Linked DNA regions of Flavivirga eckloniae. The protein of the gene in region 1 interacts with the protein of each later gene in a pairwise test. Links are inferred from orthologs where the notes say so. Each region holds a gene or a part of one and is shown in the gene's direction. Other genes may lie near its edges.

What was found. The genes of interacting proteins can lie anywhere in the genome.
Region 2: the proteins of gyrB (region 1) and gyrA interact in binary tests that used the Escherichia coli proteins (3 or more experiments, as listed by UniProt). The link is inferred for Flavivirga eckloniae from one-to-one orthologs.

What each region holds. Positions count from the first base shown.
Region 1 is NZ_CP025791.1:4,230,050-4,235,327, forward strand. What follows is about bases 1,537-4,504. They hold gyrB (DNA topoisomerase (ATP-hydrolyzing) subunit B), read left to right. Parts: upstream 1,537-2,035; coding sequence 2,036-3,973; downstream 3,974-4,504. Other genes in these bases: C1H87_RS17585 (DUF6588 family protein), read left to right, coding at 4,349-4,504. Also shown: C1H87_RS23360 (hypothetical protein), read left to right, coding at 8-148; C1H87_RS23670 (hypothetical protein), read left to right, coding at 970-1,101; more of C1H87_RS17585, read left to right, coding at 4,505-5,278. UniProt on the Escherichia coli protein: DNA gyrase negatively supercoils closed circular double-stranded DNA in an ATP-dependent manner to maintain chromosomes in an underwound state.
Region 2 is NZ_CP025791.1:5,214,996-5,219,264, forward strand. The notes cover bases 1,156-4,269. They hold gyrA (DNA gyrase subunit A), read left to right. Parts: upstream 1,156-1,485; coding sequence 1,486-4,053; downstream 4,054-4,269. Other genes in these bases: C1H87_RS21585 (ATP-dependent Clp protease ATP-binding subunit), read right to left, coding at 1,156-1,224; C1H87_RS21595 (tetratricopeptide repeat protein), read left to right, coding at 4,073-4,269. Outside these bases: more of C1H87_RS21585, read right to left, coding at 1-1,155. UniProt on the Escherichia coli protein: A type II topoisomerase that negatively supercoils closed circular double-stranded (ds) DNA in an ATP-dependent manner to maintain chromosomes in an underwound state.

The sequences.
Region 1 (5,278 bases):
AATCACTATGAATGATGTAGGTATGGCTGTTGATCCTGATACACCATTAACAATAGTCAATAGTATGTTTAATACTTTATTGTTGTTTAAAACCGATTCCAATGTACCCGATAATAGTCTTTCTTCATATCAGACGGAAGATGTATGAAAAATAAAAGGTATAACAATATTAAAAATCAATGCCCCGCTAGAAAACGAGCTTGCATTTAACATGTGCCCCAACCCCAATAAGGTGGTTAAATGTTAGCTCAATGTTTTCTGGCCCTTATCAAATTATAATTAATTACGGCAGGTTGTAAAAACCTTTATGTAGTTCCTTGTAATTTTAATAAAATAGTTTAAGTAATGGGTTTTATATTGTTAAAGATACCTGACATACTGTAGTCCATACAAAGAAACTACTCGTTAGAAAGTAGTCCGCCCTATTTATTAATTTTAAAAGCTGCCGTTTTTGGTAGCTTTTTTTGCTTGAAGCGGTTTATACCAGTTTTAATTTAACTCGATTTAAAAACAGTCTAACTTTAACGATAAATGCACTAAAAATGTTACTTGTCGCCTTGAGTACCTCGACAATGCATAAACTAAAGTCGAAAGGTCATTAAAATCTACAAATTTAATAGGTTTAGACTTTAGCCTGTCTTGAGTACAGACGGAAGATTCAACCCTTTAGATGTGTTTAAGTTTTTGACATTCAATGTAATATCGTTGTAATTGCGTCGAGTAATTAAGTTAGAAATAGTATTGGGTGTTGTGAGTGTAGTTTGTATCTAAAATTTAAAAATTATAGGCTATTGGTCTTTTCGGGATATGTTGGTCTTTTTGGAGTGAAGTAATGGTCTGAGAGTTTATATTTTTGGCAAAATTTTAAAACTGAATTATTATGAGTAAAACAGTTTGGTAATCACTGATCATACAATTTACCGTTGGCAAACATTAAAAATGAAACATAAACAATTGAATATTTAACTAATGAAGCAAGTTTACACTTTTAGCTTAACTTTATTATTTTCATCTTTTTTAAGTTTAAATACCCAAAGTCTTTTAGGGGTAGATACTTCTATTGATTTGGCACATGCAGGATTTCAGAATGATTTTGTTTAAAACAGGAGTAGTTGGTTTTTATATAAAGCTTTTCGAACGGAGAGATTGATTAAGCTAATTTAACCAATAATTATATTTAATTAAGTAACCTTATTTTGTGTCATACTTATTATTGTAAATCCTTAAGTTTAAACACAAAAAAAGCTAGTAATTGTAATTTAAGTAGGTTTTCTTTTACTGGGCTTTTATGGCTGCTCGAATACGAGCAGCTTTTTTTATGAACCTTAATTTTCATTAAAACTTTACAGCTATAGACTAATAACGAAATGCCCTTTTGGAGGTGTTTGGCCTTTTTTGGGGTTTAAAAGAGAAACTAGGTTGTCTGTTTTTGATAAAGTTTTAAGCCCTAATAGCGATAACTTAACATGATTTTGCTTGTGAGCCATCTTTTTGCTATGGCAAGAAAGCTATTTGATAGACAAATCACAGGAAATATGTCTTTAGCTAACGCGGTTACATGCATTAAACCGAATGGATGCAAAATTATTAAGACATGGAGTTTTCTATTATAAATAATACCCAAAACGCTGTGTTCAACACAAAAAACTAGTGGTTAATAAAAAGTGATCTTAAACTTGTAAACTAGTTTTAAAAGCTGTCATATTATTGACGTCTTTTTTTGTTAAAAATAGGTCGTTTTTTTTATTTATACGATTAAAAAGATCTTGGTGTTAATTCAGAATATCGCTTTTAAAGGGCTTTATGTTTTTATGCGGGATTCAAAAGAAGAAAATAAGCTAAAATCTAATTTAAGGTGCTTTTCATGCGATTTAAGGCATTTTTAAGAAATTAACAATTGTTGATAATTATTGTATAAAGTCTCAGAAATGCTTTTTAAAGGGGGGATGATTTTGTATATTTGTTAGTAACCAAACAATGATGCCTTTGCATCATTTTTTTATGATTTGAAATCAAATATAAAGACAAAAATTTTATGAGCGAAGAAAATAAAAATCAATATTCGGCAGATAGTATTCAGGCTTTAGAAGGTATGGAGCATGTACGTATGCGTCCGTCCATGTATATTGGTGATGTTGGCGTACGTGGTTTACATCATTTGGTATACGAAGTTGTAGATAACTCTATAGATGAAGCGTTAGCAGGTCATTGTAACAACATTACCGTGACGATTAATGAGGATAATTCTATAACCACTGAAGATGATGGACGTGGTATCCCTGTAGATTTACATAAAAAAGAAGGGGTTTCTGCTCTTGAAGTTGTAATGACTAAAATTGGAGCAGGAGGTAAATTTGATAAGGATTCTTATAAAGTATCTGGAGGATTGCACGGTGTTGGTGTAAGTTGTGTAAATGCCCTATCGGAACATTTAAAAGCAACTGTTTATAGAGGAGGAAAGGTTTACGAACAAGAGTATGAGCGTGGAAAAACCTTGTATCCTGTTAAAACCATTGGAGATACCGATAAACGCGGAACTACGGTTACCTTTAAGCCAGATTCTACTATTTTTACCCAGACTTTAGAATATAGCTACGATACGTTAGCAAGTAGACTGCGTGAGTTAGCTTATTTAAATAAAGGTATTACTGTACATTTAGTAGATAAGAGAACTAAAACTGAAAATGGCGAATACGAAGGAGAAACATTTTATTCTGAAGAAGGGCTAAAGGAATTTATAAAATATCTGGATGCAACCAGAGAACCTTTAATGAAAGATGTTATAGCCTTTGAAGGAGAAAAGAATGATGTGCCAGTTGAGGTAGCGATGGTTTATAATACATCGTATGCAGAAAACTTACATTCTTATGTAAATAATATTAATACACACGAAGGAGGAACACATTTATCAGGTTTTCGTAGAGGTTTAACCCATACACTAAAAAAGTATGCCGACGAATCTGGTATGTTAGAAAAACTAAAGTTTGATATTTCTGGAGACGATTTCCGAGAAGGTCTAACAGCAATTGTTTCGGTAAAGGTTGCAGAACCTCAGTTTGAAGGACAAACCAAAACCAAGTTAGGAAACAGGGAAGTATCTGCAAGTGTTAGTCAAGCGGTTTCAGAAATGTTAACCGATTATTTAGAAGAGCACCCAGACGATGCGAAAACGATCGTTCAAAAGGTGATTTTAGCTGCACAAGCAAGACATGCGGCTCAAAAAGCCCGTGAAATGGTACAGCGTAAAACGGTGATGTCTATAGGAGGGTTGCCTGGAAAACTATCAGATTGTTCAGAGCAGGACCCTACTAAATGTGAAGTATTCCTTGTAGAGGGAGATTCGGCAGGTGGAACTGCAAAACAAGGTAGAGATCGTGCCTTTCAAGCTATTTTGCCACTTCGTGGTAAGATTTTGAATGTTGAGAAAGCTATGCAGCATAAAGTGTTCGAAAATGAAGAGATAAAAAACATTTTCACGGCACTGGGAGTAACTATTGGTACAGAAGAGGATAGTAAAGCGCTTAACTTATCAAAATTACGTTATCACAAAATTGTTATTATGTGTGATGCCGATATTGATGGTAGTCACATCGCAACCTTAATTTTAACCTTCTTCTTTAGATATATGAAGGAGTTAATAGAAAACGGTCATGTTTATATTGCTACTCCACCTTTATATTTAGTAAAGAAAGGTGCTAAAAAACAATATGCATGGACAGATAAAGAGCGTGATGGAATTATTTCAGAATTTGGAGAGAATTCTAAAATTCAACGATATAAAGGTCTTGGAGAGATGAACGCCGAACAACTTTGGGATACTACCATGAATCCGGAATTTAGAACCATGCGTTTAGTACAGATCGATAATGGTACCGAAGCCGATAGAATTTTCTCTATGCTTATGGGAGACGAAGTGCCACCACGTAGAGATTTTATTGAAAAGAATGCTATCTACGCAAATATAGATGCCTAAGAAGGCTTTGTAGATTAGTAATAAAGAGTTTGGTTTATAACTTGAATATAAGGAATAAGCCTAAAAAACAAGAGGTCTAAAAGTAATTTTAGACCTCTTGTTTCGTTTTAAAAGCAAACAGATCAAACCTTAGCGTTATATGAACATGGCTTACTTCCAAAAGAGAACCCCCAGATTTATAATCAGGTTTATTCAACAAAGCAATCTAAATTATACGTTTTTTAAGAGAAATAATAATAGGGTACAACCCAGATATCTATTAGTATTTGCCTTCATTTTCTGATAGAAATATCGTTCAAATGCATTTTTTTTCGACAAAAAGTTGTTTTGCGTAGTTTTTTTTATACTTTTGTTTCAACCAAATTTAATAAAAGGATGAAAAAAATAACCTTATTATGTTTACTATTTTTAGTAACTCATGTATCTCGTTCGCAAGAACTTGAAAGTATTTTACTTGCAGCTAGAGATGACGCAAACAAATTAACAGCAGCTTATATCAGTCCTGCAATGAAAGGGTTGATTTATGGCATGAATAGTGGATGGTATCATACTGCCAAAGCCCATAAAAAATTAGGTTTCGATATTACAATTGGTCTAAACGCTTCAATGGTTCCATCAAAAGATGAATTATTTGATATTGCAAGTTTGGGATTAACGAGTATAAACGCACCGGGATCTACTTTAACTCCAACAGTAGCTGGTTCAGGCGATGGTGTTATGTTAAATGTTGACGGAACCGTTCAAGGCCAAGTAGTAACAGCATCTTTTCAAATGCCCGAAGGTATAAATGATGATTTGCCTTTAGGAGCCGTACCAACGCCAACCATACAGGTGGGTGTAGGATTGCCTTATAAATTTGATGTTATGTTACGTGCCGTTCCTAAAGTAGGGAGCGACGATGTAAAAACTAGCCTTTTCGGGGTAGGTCTTAAAAAAGAAATAACCAGCATTTTTGGTCCCTTAGACAAATTGCCATTACACGTTTCATTATTAGGAGCATTTACTACTATGAACTTAGATTATGGTATTGACGGTAACACTATACCTGGACAGAACCAAAATGCAGAGTTCAAATTAAACTCATATACATTTCAAGCCATAGGTTCATTAAACTTTCCAGTTATTAATATTTATGGAGGACTTGGATATACCGGAGGTAGTTCAACATTAAAAATGTTAGGTACTTACGAGTTGCAATACGATAACATTCCAACTGTTATACCAGTAACAGACCCTATAAGCCTAGATTTTAATGCAGGTGGTTTTAGAACAACATTAGGTGTTAGACTAAGCCTAGGATTCTTT
Region 2 (4,269 bases), 980 kb from region 1 along the record:
TAATTTAACACAAGCTTCAATAGCTTCAGGTGTATAATCAACATTGTGATGTTCTTCGTACTTTCCTTTTATATTATTAAGTATTTCTATAGTTTCTTCAACAGAAGTTGGTTCTACAATGACTTTTTGGAAACGACGCTCTAAAGCACCGTCTTTTTCAATATATTGTCTGTACTCATCTAAAGTTGTGGCACCAATACATTGAATTTCACCACGGGCTAGGGCAGGTTTAAACATATTGGAAGCATCTAAACTTCCCGTAGCTCCACCGGCGCCAACTATGGTGTGTATCTCGTCAATAAAAAGGATAACATCGTCGTTCTTCTCAAGCTCGTTCATTACGGCTTTCATACGCTCTTCAAATTGACCTCTATATTTTGTTCCTGCTACTAAGCTGGCCAAATCTAAAGTTACAACTCGTTTATTAAACAATATACGTGATACTTTTCGCTTTACAATTCTTAGTGCTAAACCTTCAGCAATGGCAGATTTACCAACACCAGGTTCACCAATTAAAAGCGGGTTGTTCTTTTTACGTCTACTTAAAATTTGGGAAACACGCTGTATTTCCTTTTCACGACCAACAACAGGATCAAGTTTACCTTCTTCTGCCAGGGCTGTTAAATCGCGTCCAAAATTATCTAAAACAGGTGTTTTGGATTTTTTGTTCGTTTTTCCGGTTGGTGCATTAAAAATATTGTCTTTTGAAGCATCGTCCTCTGGATTCATATCGTCATCTTGAAAAGATTCGGACTTTGGTTCTATATAATTATTGTCGTTTGTTATCATAAGTTTAAATTGTTCTTTAACGTTATCGTAATCAACCTTTAGTTTATTTAAAAGCTTGGTGGTAGGGTCGTTTTCATTTCTTAAAATACAGAGCAATAAATGCGCTGTATTAATAGAAGTACTTTGAAAAAGCTTAGCTTCTAAAAATGTGGTTTTTAAAGCGCGTTCTGCCTGCCTGGTAAGGTGTAAGTTCTTTTTTTGATTGGAAGTTACAGCTATGTTAGGGTTAGCAGGACTTAATATTTCAACTTTGCGCCTTAAATGATTTAAATCAATATCTAAGGCGTTTAATATATTAATTGCTTTACCGCTACCATCTCGCAGAAGCCCAAGCATTAAGTGTTCAGTGCCAATAAAATCATGACCTAAACGCAATGCTTCTTCTTTGCTATATGCAATTACATCTTTTACTCTGGGGGAAAAATTATCATCCATAATCGTGTCCTTTCTGCATTAAAAATACTAAAACATTTAACTAAAGGCAAAAACTATACCTTAAATGATCTGTTAAGCTGCTAATTGACGAAAAAAAGTTTATAAAATCAAAATTTTTTAAGTGATACTTATTAACTAAAAAAGCATATACAATTGTTAATAAAAAACATGAAAAAAAGTATAGAAACACCTGTCATGACTATTGAAATACTTATATTAGCATGTTGTGAAATACACATATAAAACTTAATTAAATTATTTATGACAGAAGGAGAAAAATTGATCCCTATTAATATTGAGGATGAGATGAAATCGGCTTACATTGATTATTCAATGTCGGTCATTGTGTCACGTGCTTTGCCAGATGTAAGAGATGGTTTAAAACCAGTTCACAGACGTGTACTATATGGTATGCATGAACTAGGAGTTAGAGCAAATTCTGCACATAAAAAGTCCGCAAGAATAGTTGGAGAAGTTTTAGGTAAGTACCATCCACATGGTGATACGTCTGTTTACGATGCTATGGTGCGTATGGCTCAAGAATGGAGTTTACGTTATATGCTCGTTGATGGTCAAGGTAACTTTGGTTCTATAGATGGCGATAGTCCGGCGGCCATGCGTTATACAGAAGCACGTATGCGCAAAATATCTGAGGATATGTTGGCAGATATTGAAAAAGAAACAGTAGATCATAAATTAAACTTTGATGATACGTTACAGGAGCCAACTGTGTTGCCAACACGTATTCCAGGTTTATTAGTTAATGGTGCTTCTGGTATTGCTGTAGGTATGGCAACCAATATGCCACCGCACAATTTAACCGAAGTCGTTAATGGTACCATTGCTTATATAGATAATAACGATATAGAAATAGATGAGCTAATTACACTTATTAAAGCTCCTGATTTTCCAACAGGGGGAACCATTTATGGGTATGATGGTGTAAAAGAGGCTTTTCATACAGGTCGTGGACGCATCGTTATGCGTGCTAAAGCAAATATTGAGGAAGTAAATGGGCGTGAGTGTATTATAGTTGATGAGATCCCTTACCAAGTCAATAAGGCAGACATGATTAAAAAGACTGCCGATTTAGTAAACGACAAAAAGTTAGAAGGTATTGCGACGATTCGTGATGAATCTGATAGAAATGGTATGCGTATAGTATACGTTTTAAAGCGTGATGCAATTCCGAATATTGTATTAAACAAACTGTTTAAGTATACTGCTTTACAGTCCTCATTTAGTGTGAATAACATTGCGTTGGTTAATGGACGTCCGCAATTGTTAAACCTAAAAGATCTCATCCACTATTTTGTAGAGCACAGGCATGAGGTTGTTGTAAGAAGAACAACATACGAGTTACGAAAAGCAGAAGAGCGTGCTCATATTTTAGAAGGTTTAATTATTGCTTCAGATAATATTGATGAAGTTATCTCTATAATTAGAGGGTCTTCCAATGCCGATGAAGCCAGAGAGAACTTAATAAAACGTTTCGAGCTTTCCGAGATTCAGGCCAAGGCTATAGTTGAAATGCGTTTACGCCAATTAACAGGACTGGAACAAGACAAATTACGTTCGGAGTACGAAGAAATAATGAAAACAATCGAAGACCTTAAGGATATCTTGGCTAAAAAAGAGCGCAGAATGGATATTATTAAGGAAGAACTGGAAGTTGTTAGGGAAAAGTACGGTGATGAGCGTCGTTCTACCATCGAGTATGCTGGAGGTGATTTAAGTATTGAAGATATGATTCCAGATGAGAAAGTGGTTATTACCATTTCGCATGCAGGTTATATTAAACGTACATCGCTAACAGAATATAAAACACAAAATAGAGGCGGGGTTGGTCAAAAAGCATCAACGACCCGAAATGAGGATTTCTTAGAACACTTATTTGTAGGTACGAACCATCAATACATGTTGTTCTTCACTCAAAAAGGAAAATGTTTCTGGATGCGTGTTTATGAAATCCCAGAAGGTAGTAAAACATCCAAAGGAAGAGCTATTCAAAACTTGATAAATATTGAGCAAGATGATAAGGTAATGGCCTTCATTTGTACTCAAGACTTAAAGGATGAAGACTATATTAATAGTCATTATGTCATAATGGCAACTAAAAACGGTCAAGTTAAGAAAACATCTTTAGAACAGTATTCAAGACCAAGAACCAATGGTATTAATGCTATTACTATTAAAGAAGACGATGTACTTTTAGAAGCTAAATTAACTACTGGTACTAGTCAGGTTATGTTAGCATTAAAATCTGGAAAAGCTATTCGTTTTGAAGAAGCCAAAACAAGACCAATGGGTCGTGGTGCCTCTGGAGTTAGAGGTATAAGATTGGCTCACGATAAAGATGAAGTTATCGGCATGGTAACTATAGAAAATCCAAAAGAAGAGTCTGTACTTGTGGTTTCTGAAAATGGTTATGGTAAGCGAACTTACATTGACGATCCAGAAGACGGAGAACCAGTATATAGAATTACAAATAGAGGAGGAAAAGGGGTTAAAACCATTTCCATTACAGAAAAAACAGGAAACCTGGTAGCTATTAAAAGTGTAACAGATAATGATGATTTAATGATTATTAATAAATCTGGTATCGCTATACGTTTAGCTGTTGAGAACCTAAGAGTTATGGGTAGAGCTACCCAAGGGGTTAAGTTAATCAATTTAAAAGGAAAAGATTCTATTGCAGCTGTAGCAAAGGTGATGCATGAAGAAGATGACGTTGAAGATGTTGAAACTGTTAACGATACCAATGAAAATGTTGAGGGTGGCACAACTCTTGATAATACTGAAGGTGATAATGATAACACAGAAAATTAATAAATAATAAATTCATAAAATGAGAACACAGTTATTAATAGCTTTAACCTTTTCAATAAGTACTTTGACATTTGCGCAAAAGAAGGAATTGAAAACGGCCGATAAAGCTATAAGAGGCGAAAAATATGCTGAGGCTAAATCGGCATTAAAACAAGCGGAAGCACTTATGGATGCTATGGACGCTAAGGCTAAATCAAAGTATTATTACTTAATTGC